Catalinimonas alkaloidigena: one gene and its partner. The protein of the gene in region 2 binds, or shares a complex with, the protein of the main gene of each other region. Links are inferred from orthologs where the notes say so. Each region holds a gene or a part of one and is shown on either strand. Other genes may lie near its edges.

Region 1 (7,925 bases), 2.4 Mb from region 2 along the record:
GCAAAAAGGTTGGGGTCATTGCTAGCTTGTCTCCCCTCTTCGTAGTAGTCAATAGCTTTTTCCAACATATCACTTTTGATAAAGTGGCCTGCCACAAGACGAATCTTATATGGATCAGACTGAACCTCATTGAGTACTTCATCAAAATATTTGTCAGCCTTTTCATTATCTCCCATTCGTATCTGCAGGATGCCGGCATCCAGTCGGTAGATAATATTTTGGGGATATGACTTAAGGGCTTTGTTAACATATTTTTCTGCTTCATCCAGATAACCGTTGTTCACCAGCAGCCTGAAGTATCGGCCATGGATCACGGGTATCAATTTTTTCTTGTCTGCCAAATCGTCATATATCGACTTAGCTTTTTCTACTTCTCCTTTATCATCGTATTGCTGGGCAAGTTCTATTTGCTCCTCATCTTGCGCTTGTACTGAGAAAGCTAAAATAGTCGATAACAAAAGAATAACAAATGTTAGAGGTTGATTTATTTTCATGAGTCTTAAGTTATGGATTCTAACCTATTCACTAACATACTATATTATCGAAAGATTATTTAAATCGAACTATTATTATTTATTACTGTGTGAATAAGTGGAAAACTCTGAATAGGCCCGGTTGTTATCCACGGGCTTTCATAACCTATTCGATTATTTCGAGGTTATTAACACACTTATCCACAACTAATAATCTGATTTACAGTAAGTTATAAAGTTTTTTGTAAAATGTTAACTAATATGTGAATAACTTTTTCGGTGATTAACAGTGTGTATAACATTGTTAATAATTATTCTTTAACTGTTAATAGGGTTGGATTGAGTTACAGAAAAAGTTATCGAGTGAATAACTCTGTTATTTTCCACATCGAATACCCTGGGTATCCACATGTTATTCACTCGATATTGTGGATAACTTAAAAGGATAAGTTGATTTCACGGGTCCAGTTAGCCCTTAAATCAATTACTTCTTCTTCTGTATAAAAGTAGATGGGCTCTGAGTTTCGATTCTCAAGTATGTTAGCTTTGTCCCATTGACCATTCAGATTTTCGTCTACCAGTATACGAAGATGGTATTCGCCGGGTGTAATAAGTGTAAAGGAATATGAACTATTGGCAGGCTGTGTCTCCTCTACAACTTCGTAGTTACTATTCAATAGCTGTATAGTGTAGCGTTCGTATTCAGTAGAAACAGTACCAGTAATTGTACCATTTTCAGATGGTTTTTTGAAATTGAATCTTTGAATTACCCGTTGGCTACTGTCATTTTCAATAGACATAAAACTACCGGCTGATATATACAGTACTAAAGGTTTGAGTGTGTTTAGCAATTCTTCACGCTCATAGGTTTGGGAGACAAATTTTTCTTTACTTATATCGAGTGTATCTGCCAGCTGAGACAAGATGCTATTCATGATGTTGACATCTTCTATTTGCTTCAAACTGTCATTTATTGGTTGTAAGGAAGACATACTTTGTGCTAAAATATTAAAGTAGTTTAGTCTTTGCTCTGCCTCATCTGTTGCTTGCAGGCTGTCCAGATACAAACGATTTTGATTTTGTAATTCAATAAATAAGGTACTATCTCTTTCCTGAAGATAGGAAATTAATGAATCTACCAATTGATTCTTATTGAGCTCCTTCTGTATACTTACTTTGTCAAGACGATCATTCCAATTTAATAGTTCATCGTAATTAAGATCAAGGTAAAAGAGTGTATCGTAGCTTAATAGTATACTGTCTGTGATTACTTTTGCGATAGGTTTACTAAATTCAATATTTGTATTTATATTATTTTTTATATCACTTTTTGATGAAATATTCTGTCTCAGCTGCTCTTTCTCTCTGCGAGTCTCAGTAAACCTAATGTAGAGAGTATCTAAGGTAGTTTGTCCTACAGAATCCTGAACGCTAAGAAAACTTCTCAAGCTATCTTGTTCAATGGTTTTATATAAGCGAATAGTTTTATGGTTATCCTGGAAATTACTGTATACATGTCTTATAGTATCCTTTGGTAATTCCGGATTGAGGGAATCTAAATATTGAAGAGAACTTTCTTCCAAATCATCTTGATCCACAGTAAGCTCGTAGTCCATCAATCCTTTATTAGTTTTGATCTCAAAATATTTTCCATTGGCACGGGCACTTTGAACTTCTATTGGTCTTACGTCTTGGTTAAATAATTGTAAATCTACCGTCTTCCCGTACAAAGTTTTCTGAGGTAGTAAGGTGCTATCTTTTACACCTGTAGATAATGAGTCGGGTGGAATAATAGGGTTAGCATCTTCGGGAAGAAGGGCTATAGGTTCTGCTTTAAATCCGAAAGCTTCAGTATTTGAATCAATTTTCAGGTTATTATTCTTATCGTTATAAGCAAATATCTTATAAGTGCCTACTTTGATATAGCGGATAGCATAATTCCCTTCCTCATCTGTTTTAGTGAGGTACATTGGAGGATCCTCAAATGGAGTTAAAGTATCACCTTCTGGATATAGTGCGACTAATACATCTTCACTAGCTTTGTTAGTGAGCAACTCTGTTACTTTCCCTTGTACCTGAAAAGAATCAATTTGACTCCCGGTGCTAAATGCCATGACGATATTATTAGCAGGGTTCTGCTCAGAAATATCTTTGACCGCATCTCTGAAGTTGAAAGTATAAGTAGTATTTTCCTGTAGATCTTCATTTAATTCTACAACTACCGATTGTCGATTTACATAGAAGTCAAAATCCTCTACAGGTGGATTAATAATAATATCTTGCTTGAGCGATCTTGCTTCTACGTACTCATCAAATTCAAGGTAAACTTCATCGTCATCAAAATTAACTGCTTCCAAAGGAGGATACATATTGACCAATGTAGGAGGAATAGTATCTCTTGGGCCTCCAGTAGGTACTCCTCTTCGTGCACATGAGCCGATAGCAATTAAAGTAATCCAAAAAATACAAAGCCAAATATTTTTTACTTTCATGATTTTCTATTTCCAACTAAAATAAAAAAGTGCCTGTTTTTAACGCTTAAAACAGGCACTTTGTATGTCAAAACACGAATTATCTTATTTACCCAAATATATCATTATTATGGATATGTCGGCTGGAGATACACCACTAATTCTGGAAGCTTGTCCTATAGTAGCCGGCCTGATACGGTTAAGTTTTTCGGTAGCTTCAGCAGATAAAGCTTTTACTTTAGCATAGTCAAAACCCTCAGGTATCCTATAGTTTTCCAGGCTCTCCACTTTCTCAGCATGCGCTCTTTCTTTCTCCAGGTAAGTTTCGTATTTGGTTAATATTTCTACCTGGTCTAATACTTCCTGATTATAAGCAGAAAAATATGCATCCAGCTCACTATCCAGTTTTCTTAATTTTGCTATACCTATTTCTGGCCGCTTAAGTAGTTTCTGGATAGAAATTTTTTCTTTGAGCATGGCGGTATTGAGTTCGCACAGGCCTTCGTTATGCTCTTTGGGTGAAGCTCTGAGATCTTTGATCTCTTCCATTACCCTCTCGATATCTCTGCGTTTGTCGTAGACTTTGGAAAGACGCTCGTCCTCAATCAGACCTAATTTATGGGCTTTCTCACTTAGTCTGAGGTCAGCATTATCTTGTCTTAATAGTAGGCGAAACTCTGCGCGGGAAGTAAACATTCTGTACGGTTCCTCGGTACCTTTATTTACCAGATCATCAATCAAAACTCCGATATAGGCTTCGGAACGTTTTAAAATAAATGCTTCTTTTTCATTTACCTTATTGTGTGCATTGATGCCCGCCATCATACCTTGACAGGCTGCCTCCTCATATCCTGTGGTACCATTGATTTGCCCGGCAAAGAATAGGTTTTGAATCAGCTTGGTTTCTAATGATAAGGTGAGTTGAGTAGGAGGAAAATAGTCGTATTCAATAGCGTAACCAGGTCGAAAGAGTTTAGCTTTTTCAAAACCTGGTATCTGTTGAATTGCTTTGTATTGCACATCTTCCGGCAATGAGGTTGAAAAACCATTGACATAGACTTCTACCGTTTTCCAGCCTTCCGGTTCTACAAAAATTTGATGTCTATCCCTTTCTTTGAATCTGTTAATTTTATCTTCTATGGAAGGACAGTATCTTGGGCCCTGCCCTCTTATCCTACCGTTAAACATTGGAGAACGATCAAAACCTGTTTCCAGAATTTCGTGCACATTAAGATTGGTATAAGTAATATGGCAGCTTCTCTGCACCTCAGGTGGTGTGGTATCTGTAAATGAAAATTTTCCAGGGTCTTCGTCCCCCTTTTGTTCTTCCATTTTTGAGTAGTCGAGCGACCTCCCATCTACTCTGGGAGGGGTTCCGGTTTTCATTCTTCCGGATTCAAAACCTAATTTTTGCAGTTGTTCTGTTATACCTTTAGATGCTCTCTCTCCGGAGCGCCCCCCTCCCATTTGCTTTTCGCCAATATGGATCAAGCCATTAAGAAATGTTCCATTGGTTAACACTACAGACTTAGCTTTAATCTCCAGGCCTATGCTTGTCTTGACGCCTACTACTTTATCTTTTTCTACCAAGATGCCTGTGACCATTTCTTGCCAGAAGTCTAAGTTTGGTATGCCTTCCAAAGCTGTTCTCCACTCTTCACTAAACCTCATTCTGTCGTTTTGTGTGCGTGGGCTCCACATCGCTGGTCCTTTTGAACGGTTAAGCATTCTGAACTGTATCATAGACTTATCCGATACTATTCCTGAATAGCCCCCAAGCGCATCTATTTCTCTTACAATTTGCCCTTTCGCAACTCCTCCCATTGCCGGGTTACAAGACATTTGACCTATCTTGGCCATGTCCATAGTAATGAGTAAAGTTTTTGAGCCCATTTTTGCAGATGCAGCTGCCGCTTCGTTTCCGGCGTGCCCTGCTCCTACTACGATCACATCGTATTCTTGAAACATAGGAAAATAAAATTTAAAAACGTTTCACGTGGAACGTTACTTATCTATGTGGAAATCCTGAAAGTACAAATCTAGGTATTTGTCTTCCATCTTCCTCATGGTACTTTTAGAAAAAGTGTCTTTATCATCATATCCCATTAAGTGTAAAGCACCATGAATAATAACTCTCAACAACTCATGAAAGAAAGTAGTTTGTTCAGACTGTGAATTATCATCAACTCTTTCAATGCTAATAAAAATATCGCCATCTAAAGACAAGGAAAATTCACTATTATCAAAAGTGATAATATCGGTGAAATAGTCATGTTGAAGATAGAGAATATTAATCTGAAGCAAATAAGCATCAGAACAAAAAATGTAATTGAGGTTTTCCAGCGTGTACCCTTCATTCAAAATAGCCTTTTCAATCCAGGGAATAGCAGGAGAAAGAATGGAGTGATTGAAATCTACCTCTTCAGTAAAAAAATGAATCAATACCAGTAATTTACTTTTAGTTGATATAAAATACTAATTCGACAATTTGACCATTGTTAAGGAATTTTACCTCATCACATAAGTGCTTCATTAAGAAGATGCCTCTGCCTCCGGGAGTTTCAATGTTTTCAGGAGACGTGGGGTCAGGAAGGTTTTCAAAATCAAAACCCTCACCTTCATCTTTTACAGTGAAGTGAATAGCATCTTCCTGTAGTGCAAGAGAGAGGCTGACGTTTTTTTTGGCATCACCCTGATTGCCATGCCGAATAGCGTTATGAACTGATTCAGTAACCGCTATCATGATATTTCCATAAATATCATCATTCAAATTAAAGCGTTCTTTGGCATTGTCTATGAAGCTCTCAATCATACGGATGTTTTCAGAAAGAGAGGGGATTTCAATGTTTATGGAGTTCATTCTTTATTTTGAATTATTGTTTAATCGTTGGAAATACTTATTAGCCTCATTTTTATAATACGGATTTAATCGTACAGGGACTGTTTTTAGGAGTTCTATTTCTTGTTTTTTTGCTTTAATATATTCCTCAAAGCTTTCAGATGCTTTGCGTTCATAATCGCTCTTAGCGGTTTCTCCTTTTCGTTCATCATCAAGTTCCTGTTCACGCATGGATTTTTCTACTTCTAACAAACGTGTCATAATTTCTTTCTGACGCTCTATCAGTTCAGAAGTTAACTTTTTGTTGACCAAGTCTGTTTCGGTCTCTTCCATTTTCTTAGAAAGTTCGTCTCCAGCACCTCCACCACCCTCTTCATCTGAATCTTTCATCTCCTGCATCATCTTCCGGATTTTCTCTTGTTCTGCTGCCAATTTAGCAAGTTCTTCAGAAAGTGCCCTTCCGGATTTTCCACTTTTGCGGAGCTGATCAATCTGTTCATTTAGTTGACGCTGTAATTCGCTCATGTTCATATTTTGCTGAGACTGACCTGGTTTTTTCTGAGGATTGCCCATAGCATCAGCCATTTGCTGCTGCATTTGACTGAGTACATCATTAAGTAATAGTGCTAAATTATTCATTGAGGTCATAGTAAACTGCTGCTTACTGATGGCTTTATATTGCTGCCTTTCTTTTAATGCCTCCATGCTTTCTTCCATATATTGATTCATGTCTTTCACTTCACGAGTGATAAAGGACTGAATTTGAAATACCCTTTCGGCAAGGGATAAAAGACTATCTTCAATAATCTGTGCATCATCTCTAATTTTGAGTTGCTCCTGAGATAAATCAATAAAGCGTGGGTCATTTTGTTTTACATCCCGAAAGGACTTCATGATGTCTTCCTGATCGAAAGAAAGCGTAATCAAATTATCTAAGATATTACGTAGGTTATCCATGTTTTCCTGCAACATTTCCATCTCCATGCTCTGCTGCATCTGCTGCATCTTTTGCGCCATTTTTTTCATCTGCTGGGCGCTGTTTTTTTGTGACTGCTGGGCCTTCTTACGTTTCCCTTGATCAAGAGATTCTTTAGCTTTTTGTTGTTCTTCCTGAATTTGCTGCTTCTCCTCAGACATGTCCTGCATTGGGGCAGGGTTTTTCAGGTCCTGGTTAAGTTGCTCGAGTTCATCCATTTCCTTTTGAAATTCATCAAACTCCTCATTGAGCTGTTCTTGCTGCTCGCTCAGTTCCTCTGTACTGTTTTCCTTATTTTCAGACGCTTCACCAAGCTTTTCCTGCTCTTCGGCTTTTTCAGAAAGCTCGTCCTCAAGTTCCTCTAACTTCATGTCGAACTTCATTCTTTTGAACAACTCAAGGCTACGCTCAAGCTCTTCTTCCAGATTTTGTTCCTTATCGCCCAGTTCTCTGAGCTTATTCTGAATTTTATCAAGCTCTGCTTGTTCTTCAAGCATTTTTTGAAGCTCCTCGTATAGTTTCTTCGTTTCTTCATCTAATAGTTCCTCCATCAGATTTTGCAGCTGATTAATTTTTTCCTGCATCTCTTCTGATTGCTGGTTGAACTGCTCACGCTTCATATTGGTGGCTTCGTTCTGCTCTTTTAGCTCCTGCAACTCTTTTTCCAACGCTTGTCTTCTTTTGATAATGTCTTCAAGCTTTTGTTTTTCCTGCCAGGAGAGTTCTTTTTTACCTCTCAGTTTTTTCTCCACATCTTCAATTTCTTTTTTAAGCTGCTCTGCCTGCTGAACAGTCTTGCTGATTTGCGTTTGTGTTTGTTCAGAAGATTTGTTGAGGCTTTCTTTTATAGCCTTGCGATCAGGAATGCTGAATACATATGAAGAAGTTTTAGAGGCCTTATAACCATTGACAGCATCATTATCCCATACCTGCAGGAAATAGCGAATTTTATCACCCGGTTGTAGGTTGAAGCTATCAATTTGCCATTGGTGGTAATAACTTTGGTTGTTTTGCCTGGTGTCTAAACCCAGGTTCAACCTTTGATAATTTCCTTCAGCTTTGTTTCCATCATCTGCTTTTTCAAATTTGTAATAAAGTGCCAATTGGGTGAGACCGTAATCGTCTGATACATTTCCACCTAATACCAAAAACTGATACATGGTAGT
Region 2 (7,907 bases):
TTCGGCAGAGAGCTGCAAAATACGAAAGATAAATTTAAGCTTAAGAGAGATAATCAATTCCGGTGAGTTTTTCAGAAACTTCTCATAAGCGGGTTGCCTTTTGCCCGTTTTTGGAGTTTTGGTTGGAATCCACCACCACGGGTTTTCCCTTGCGCTGCTTTTTGCCATCCGGTCCCAGGTACTCACCACCTTTCAGCTTATCATCTAAAGCTGTCCGTAAAGTTTGGTAACGCCCCTTCTGCGGCCGATTGGATAAATATCGGTGCCAAAACTTTGGCCATCAGATGTATAAACTTAGGAAGATTGCGAACAAGCTCCGTATCGGATATTCCCGGATGCGCAGCTAGCGAAATGGTAGAATGGCCCCTAGCCTTTAACCTGCGCTGCATTTCGTAGGCAAACATCAGGCAGGCGAGCTTGCTTTGTCCGTAAGCCTTACGGGAACTGTAACCTTCTTCAAAAGCCATATCGTCAAAGTAGATATCGCCCCAATTATGGGAAAGGCTGCTTAGGGTCACTATCCGTGTATTTTCTGCTGCCTCCAGTTTGGGAAGCAGGAGTCCGGCCAGGAGAAAATGGCCCAGATAATTGATGCCCATTTGCTGCTCAAAGCCATCCTCAGTGATTTGGTAGGGCGTCAGCATCACCCCGGCATTATTGACCAGCAGGTCAAGCTTCTCAAACTGTTGCTTAAATTTTTCGGCAAATGAACGTACCGATTTGAGGCTGGACAGGTCAAGTTCCATGATATGCAGGCTGGCCTGGGCATGGCTTTCTATGATTTTGTCTTTTGTTGCCTTAGCTTTCTCCCTATTACGGCAGGCCAGTACTACTTCCATTCCCCTTGCGGCCAGTGCTTTGGCAGTTTCAAAACCCAGCCCCACATTGGCCCCGGTAACCACTCCTATTTTACCTGCTTGCGAAGGCGTTTCTTCCAGTTTCCAGCCTGATGTCATATGATCTGTTTATACGTTGAACTATTTTTTATTATCTACTGAATTCCTCCCCTTCCCGGGACGAGCTTATCCTGCGCTCTCTCCTAACGCCTTATTCTTTCTCAAAGCAGTAATCTTCTTCAGGATTACGGAAAGAAGTAAACTGAACAATACAAAAGCAATGAATAAAATAAAACCGGGCTGAAGAGAGGTCTTATTGGTGGAAATACTAACCAATGCATCGGTCTCCACATTCATGATGGCAAGTTGATCCTCAAGTATCCCCTGAAATCCAACGTAGGACATAAAAATAGCGATGACATACACATCGGCCATGCTCCACTTTCCGGATTTGAAAGCAAAAAAATATATAACTTTGTTGTTCTTCCACTTCTCTTTTCCTGTAAGGTAAATCTGGGTAGCAAGCAACTTGGTAATGGGAAATACAATACTGAATACGAGGATCAGCAGCCCCACCAGAATGGAATCATATTTTCCTGTTTCCAAAAGGATGACCACTACATCTACAATACTTTTGCTTTGAAAAAAAAGAATCTGATCATTAAAAGATATCTCTTCCCCTATCAGAAAAAAGCTTACCTCTTTAAAGCGGGCATCAATTTCAATCATGGGTGTGGTGAGTCCCGCTCCCAGCACGACCAAAGCCAACAACACTGAAATGATGAAGAAGGGCGTATGTACTGTTTTCTGATGCCTTAATAGCCACCACAGCATCAAATAGGTCAGAATAATTCCTATTACGACATAGGTAAAGAAGTAAGTTTCTTCCTGTAGCCTCTGAAGTGTAGCCTCGCTCCTGCGGTTAAACTCTTCCACACTCGCCACATTATTTTTAGCTAAAATTGTGTTTACCAGCAATGAATCATTGGCTTCAGCATAAGTGCTATCCGTATATTCCTGAACTTTGGTTCTGACCAGATATTTAAGCGCTTCCTTATTATCAGGCGCTTGTATTTCATTGGTAAGGGTCTGGGAAAAGGTAGGTACCAGGGCTTCTATTTTGTCTTTGTTCACAAAAGTATTGACCGCAAACTTCGTAAGCTTACCTTTAAAAGTTTTCTGTTTCTGCTCCAGCAAACTATCTGCCTTATTGACGACAGCATACAGCATCTGATCAATGGCATACTTCAGGGTGTCTTCCTGCGCAGGGGTCAGCTCAAAATCACTGATCCTGTTCATAGCGATCTTGGTCAGATGATCGCTCCACACATTGATAGAAAGCAGACCGTAGCTTATGCTGTTGACCTCACTGTAATCAAATTTGATTTCTGCTCTTTTGGAGGAAAGGTTATAGATATTGAAGGTACACCATCCGGCCGCAAGCAGCAGAGCACCGGAAAAAAATATGGTGAGCGCGCGTTGTAAAAATTTGTTCATAAAGTAAAATTAGATTCATGTAGAATACCCACATACGCCAAATTGTTTAAGCTAAGTATAACGCTTGCTGAAGTTGACGTCTATGTATCAAGTCTACATTATACAAAACCTTGAAATAGAGGCACATACATTTCCTTAGCAATATCAGAAGAGGGAATGCTTAACGCTACTACTTTTACATCCTCTACGTTGACGGTATAGTATAACTTTCCTGTTATTCTTTTGAGGATGCGGGGCTGAAATTATATCGTCGCCTCAAAATTTCCCGAAACTGATCTTTTTCAGGAGACCATTGTATTACAAATACCTGAGCTCGTAGCTGTGGCTACTCCTCTAAATGCAGACGAGCGGCTTTCGTGTTTTGTGGTACGTCAAAGATGATACGGACGGACTGCCTGCTTCTGAAGCGCTCCACCTGGAACTGCTGTTAATTGTCAAAGCTACTTCAGTAGGGTAAACTTCTTGATAAAGTGATTTCTACTTGCGCCAGTTGCTTTAGGTCCAGCTACTTACTATCAGCAGGATAAATGAAATGAGGAAGCTTCATATTTACTTTCCGATACAGAACTTGCTAAATATATTTCCCAGCAGATCATCGGTAGTGATTTCACCGGTGATTTCACCAAGGTGTTGTAAGGCATGGCGAATATCCTGGGCCAGAAAGTCATGGGTAATTTCATTGGCTAAGCCATTAAGCACATCCTGTAACGATTCGCGGGTCTGCAGTAGACTTTGGTAGTGGCGTACATTGGTCACAATAGTCCCGCTGGTCTTGAGTTTGTCCAGGTCTACGAAATCAGTGATCATCTTTTTCAGCCCTTCCAGGTTTTCTTTCCGTTCCGCTGAGATAAAAACAACATCTTCAATTTTTTGAACAGCTTCCAGCAGTTCCGGCCGGGCTTTGTCCACCTTATTACCCACCTTGATAAATGGAATACCCTGGTTCTCCAGCTGATTGATTGCCCGATATACATCCTGAATGTTATCATGCTCCAGATCAAAAAGATAAATGATAAGCGAAGCTTTCTGCATCTTCTCATAAGTACGCTTCACGCCTATAGCTTCTACCTTGTCGGTAGTTTCACGTAAGCCCGCAGTGTCGATGAAGCGGAAACCAATTCCTCCGATATTAATCTCATCTTCAATAAAGTCGCGGGTCGTGCCGGGTATGTCGGAGACTATGGCTTTTTCTTCGTTGAGTAGGGCATTGAGCAAAGTAGATTTTCCGGCATTGGGCTTACCGGCAATCACTGTAGGCACACCATTTTTGATCACATTGCCCAGGTCAAAACTATCAATTAGCAGATTGATCATGCGTAAAATTTCGTTGATCAGGTTTTCCAGTTGCTCGCGATCCGCGAATTCCACATCTTCTTCTACAAAGTCCAGTTCCAGTTCTATCATAGACGCAAAGTGTACAAGCTGCGCCCTAAGGCCTTTAATTTCTTCTGAAAAGCCGCCCCGCATCTGATTGAGGGCTGCTTTGTGAGAAGCTTCAGAATCAGACGATATCAAATCAGCTACCGCTTCAGCTTGGGCCAGGTCAAACTGACCGTTCATGAAAGCACGCTTGGTAAACTCACCGGCCTGAGCCAGCCTCGCCCCTTTTTTCAGTAATAGTTGAATGATCTTGCGGACAATGTAAGGGGAACCGTGGCAGGAAATTTCTACCACATTTTCTTTGGTAAAAGAGTGAGGAGCCTTAAATAATGAAACCACAACTTCATCTAAAATCTCTTTTCCATCTCGTATGGTACCAAAGTGAAGGGTATGGGAAGCTTGCGATTCCAGGTCTTTCCCCTTAAAAACCTGATTAGTGATCTGAATGGCATTTTTTCCCGATAGTCGAATGACAGCTATAGCTCCTATACCCTCAGGTGTAGAAAGCGCTACGATGGTATCTTCTACGCTATATTGCATAAAAAAGTCAGTTATCTGTTCTCTTTTGCAAAGGTACAGGATAACTGACAATCCAAAATTTTATGGCAGCGTTTATTTTCCTGCTGGCTCTGCCTGATTAAATGATTCCAGCATTTTCAGGAATTCATCCGCCTGGCGATAACCACTCACCGGCTGGAATTTAGAGAAATCTTCAGCGAAAAACACAACGGTTGGGTAGCCACTTACTCTCAGGGCTTTGGTAAACTGGGGATTGGTAAACTCCTGGCCTTTAAAGGCAAAGCTCTTATTGGCTTCAGCGTCAAACTTAACCGCATAGAAATTTTCATTCACATACTCCACTACCTTTTCATCGGCAAAAGTGGTCTTATCCATTTTTTTGCACCATCCGCACCAATCCGTATACACATCCATGATGACCTTTTTTGGATTTTCTTTAGAAAGTTCTTGCGCTTCCTCTATCGTTACCCAATTGATTCCTTTAGTTGGTTTGCTTTCTTTAGGAGGTTCAGTAAATGAAGAAACTAAAAAGAGTAATCCCAAAGAAAGTACGCTAAGCATTAATTTATTCATAAGTGTGTTGTTTTCTTTATTTGCAAACGCACTAATTATACAAAAGATTCTCTATAATTCTGACAAAGATTAAGCCAGATGTCTTTTTGCTGAGCCGCTTGCAACATTTCTATGCATATTGCTGTAGAAGTTTTTCGTAGGGGGCTACGTTTTCCACCGATCTTAACAACATTTTTTTTTCTGAATAGCTGAGTAATTCCGAAGATCGCAGCATAATTTGCGGCAAATACTGACTGATCAGTGGAATGCTAGCACCATATACTACCTCTGCGATTCCTGCGAATAAGGCCGCGGCCGTACACATGGGGCATGGCTCACAGGTGGTATAGAGTATGGCATCCTTAAGTTTGCTTGCCCCGATCTTTTGACTGGCCTCCCTAATTGCATTCACCTCCGCGTGTGCAGTAGGGGCTTTACTTTGACTCACCGTATTAAACACTGCCGCCAATACCTTATTCTGCTGTACAATGACTGCCCCGAAGGGAGTTTTTCCCTCATGGGCTCTGTCAATGGCCAGTTGTAAGTAGTCTTCTTCTTGCATAAGCTGAGTGCAGTGGGTTAAGAAATGCTTGTGACGATAAGCTTATGATACTAAATTTAGTTATCAGGATTTTGGCTCGCTTTCTTCTGCTCCTCTTCCACATGCTTCACCAGCTTGTCGCAGAGCTCATTGATCTCATCAGACATATACGTGTCACCCGTGGCGGAAAGAATAGTCTGAGCGATACCGCCTATGGTATCTATAGAAAAACGCTTCATCTCGTCAACAGGCATCTCCTTAGTCCACAAATCTATTCTGAGCGTATTTTTTTGCAGATGGTCCCAAATGGAAAGGCTGATCGCATTGGAAGCGGAATCCGCGCCATCGTCTTTATCGGTGGCATCCCAAAAGATTTTTTCAGGCACATTATCGTCATCCAGATGTATGGTCAGGTTGATTTCTGACTTTTTCATAATTATTTGGTTTTCTTTTCAAAATATGCAGGCAAAGTTAGGCAAAGAAATGAGTATAGAGCAATTTGCCCGATGATACTTTTAGCCACCATACTAGCCATTGGCTTACACTTCCGGTGGGGTAAGCAGGTATACTACCAGCATTGAACAGTTTTTATCAGACTTATTAATGGGAACATGCGGTGTTCGTCCGTCAAAGAAAAGGGAATCTCCGGCTTCCATTTCCACAATATGTTCTCCAATATGATATTCTACCCTACCACTTAGCACGTATTTGAACTCAAAGCCATCTGTGGTGACGAAGTCTCTTTTAGAGTTTGGTTGCAAATCCAGAATTACAGCTTCCACAATTACGCTGGAAGCATGTTTGCTCAGGATATGTCTGTAAATAAATCCTATGGCACTCTCTTTTTCAGTAAATACGTAGTCTTCCTTTTTCTTATGAATGTAGGGGACATGTCCGTTTGCTTCTATGCCTTCAAAAAAAGCGCTGAATTCTACTTTAAGTACCTGAATAATGGAAACCAAAACGGGTAGAGATGGTACGGATCTTCCATTTTCAATCTTTGACAAAAGGCTTTTACTGATATTAGCTTCTTTGGCCACTTCGTGTAGCTTCAGGTTTTGTTGTTGACGTATGCTTCTTACTTTCTTGCCGATACCAGCAATAATCTGGTCATTCATTTCATTTTTTGCGTTAAAACTAATCAAATCCTTCATTTTCATTTCATAGGTTTTTAGCGATCTTCTTTTCCTGCAGGCTCACTTAATATTTTGTTAACAAAAACATAAAATAGCCATCATGCCCAATACTTTAATATAGGCATAAAAAAAGCGATTATTATAGCAACAAACATCTCGCCTTTCTTTTTCATATTCTAAAAAGTTTACATATATTAAACTCATGTTGTCTTATTGTGCGTAATTTTAACAATTACTTAAAGTATTGTTGAATTTAGCTCAATCCTATTTTTCTACTTTTGTACTGAATCCAATCATTAACCCAATGGAAAGGAGACAGTGTGCAAGCAAACCTATTCTTGATTAAATGAGAGGGCTGAAATGGTTTTATCCACTGTTTCAGCGCCTCTTCTCCCACTTTGCTTTTTGTAAGTCATACGATATAATTTTTAACCAAACTATCTGAATCTCATGATGAACCTTTTACAAACGCTAGTCAGGGTGAGGTACAAGGCAGGCTTTAGCTCAGGCTTGCTATTGTTTTCTCTGCTGCTTGGCTTTACTGCTTATGCCCAGGAGATGAGTATAAGTGGAAAAGTAACTGACCCTAACAACGAACCCATCCCCGGCGTAAATGTGCTGGTGAAAGGTACTACTCAGGGCACTATTACCGACATTGAAGGAAATTATCGCCTGAATGTCGCTGAGAATGCCGAAACCTTAGTATTCTCATTTGTAGGTTATGAAACGCAGGAGGTGACGATCAATGGGCGCACTACTATTGATGTGAACCTTGGTCTGGACGCACGTGAACTGGGTGAAGTAGTAGTTACTGCCCTCGGCGTAGAACGTGAAACCAAAGCCCTCGGCTACTCGGTCCAGGAAATTCAGGGAGAGTCCATTACCCAGGCCCGGGAGACCAACCTGGTCAACTCGCTAGCCGGTAAGGTTGCGGGTGTCAACGTCACCGGATCATCTACGACCATCGGCGGTTCTTCCCGTATCACCATCCGTGGAGAATCTTCGCTGGACATCAACAAAAATCAGCCTCTATTTATAGTGGACGGTGTGCCTATCAATAATAATATGATCGGCTCCTCCGGCTCAGGGAACCTGGAAGCGGACTATGGCAATGGCGCCGGTGAAGTAAATCCCGATGATGTTGAAAGCATCAGTGTCCTTAAAGGTCCCAATGCAGCCGCGCTTTACGGTTCCAGGGCTGCCAACGGGGTGATTATCATCACTACTAAGTCCGGCAAAGGAGCCAATGGGATAGGTGTCAGTGTCAACTCTACCACCTCTTTTGAAAATCCTCTTCGCCTCCCTGATTGGCAGGATCAATACGGACAAGGAAACCGTGGTCAATTCGCATTTGTAGACGGTTCCGGTGCAGGCATCGCTGATGGAGTTGACGAAAGCTGGGGCCCCCGTCTGGATGGTCAGCTCCTTCCTCAGTTTGACTCTCCC

Evidence for each region.
Region 1: the proteins of mnmE (region 2) and mnmG are in contact, whole or in part, in a solved structure (PDB 9HIP), measured with the Escherichia coli proteins. The link is inferred for Catalinimonas alkaloidigena from one-to-one orthologs.

What each region holds. Positions count from the first base shown.
Region 1 is NZ_JAQFIL010000001.1:6,940,835-6,948,759, forward strand. Bases 2,482-5,382 are described here. They hold mnmG (tRNA uridine-5-carboxymethylaminomethyl(34) synthesis enzyme MnmG), read right to left. Parts: upstream 4,913-5,382; coding sequence 3,050-4,912; downstream 2,482-3,049. Other genes in these bases: OKW21_RS28185 (Ig-like domain-containing domain), read right to left, coding at 2,482-2,965; ybeY (rRNA maturation RNase YbeY), read right to left, coding at 4,949-5,382. In the rest of the region: OKW21_RS28180 (tetratricopeptide repeat protein), read right to left, coding at 1-494; more of OKW21_RS28185, read right to left, coding at 911-2,481; more of ybeY, read right to left, coding at 5,383-5,386; OKW21_RS28200 (ATP-binding protein), read right to left, coding at 5,403-5,804; OKW21_RS28205 (DUF4175 family protein), read right to left, coding at 5,808-7,925. UniProt on the Escherichia coli protein: NAD-binding protein involved in the addition of a carboxymethylaminomethyl (cmnm) group at the wobble position (U34) of certain tRNAs, forming tRNA-cmnm(5)s(2)U34.
Region 2 is NZ_JAQFIL010000001.1:4,509,078-4,516,984, forward strand. What follows is about bases 2,069-4,951. They hold mnmE (tRNA uridine-5-carboxymethylaminomethyl(34) synthesis GTPase MnmE), read right to left. Parts: upstream 4,254-4,951; coding sequence 2,883-4,253; downstream 2,069-2,882. Other genes in these bases: OKW21_RS18365 (paraquat-inducible protein A), read right to left, coding at 2,069-2,333; OKW21_RS18375 (thioredoxin family protein), read right to left, coding at 4,326-4,805; OKW21_RS18380 (nucleoside deaminase), read right to left, coding at 4,915-4,951. Also shown: OKW21_RS18360 (oxidoreductase), read right to left, coding at 201-956; more of OKW21_RS18365, read right to left, coding at 1,023-2,068; more of OKW21_RS18380, read right to left, coding at 4,952-5,346; gliding motility protein GldC, read right to left, coding at 5,403-5,759; OKW21_RS18390 (helix-turn-helix domain-containing protein), read right to left, coding at 5,865-6,485; OKW21_RS18395 (SusC/RagA family TonB-linked outer membrane protein), read left to right, coding at 6,912-7,907. UniProt on the Escherichia coli protein: Exhibits a very high intrinsic GTPase hydrolysis rate. Involved in the addition of a carboxymethylaminomethyl (cmnm) group at the wobble position (U34) of certain tRNAs, forming tRNA-cmnm(5)s(2)U34.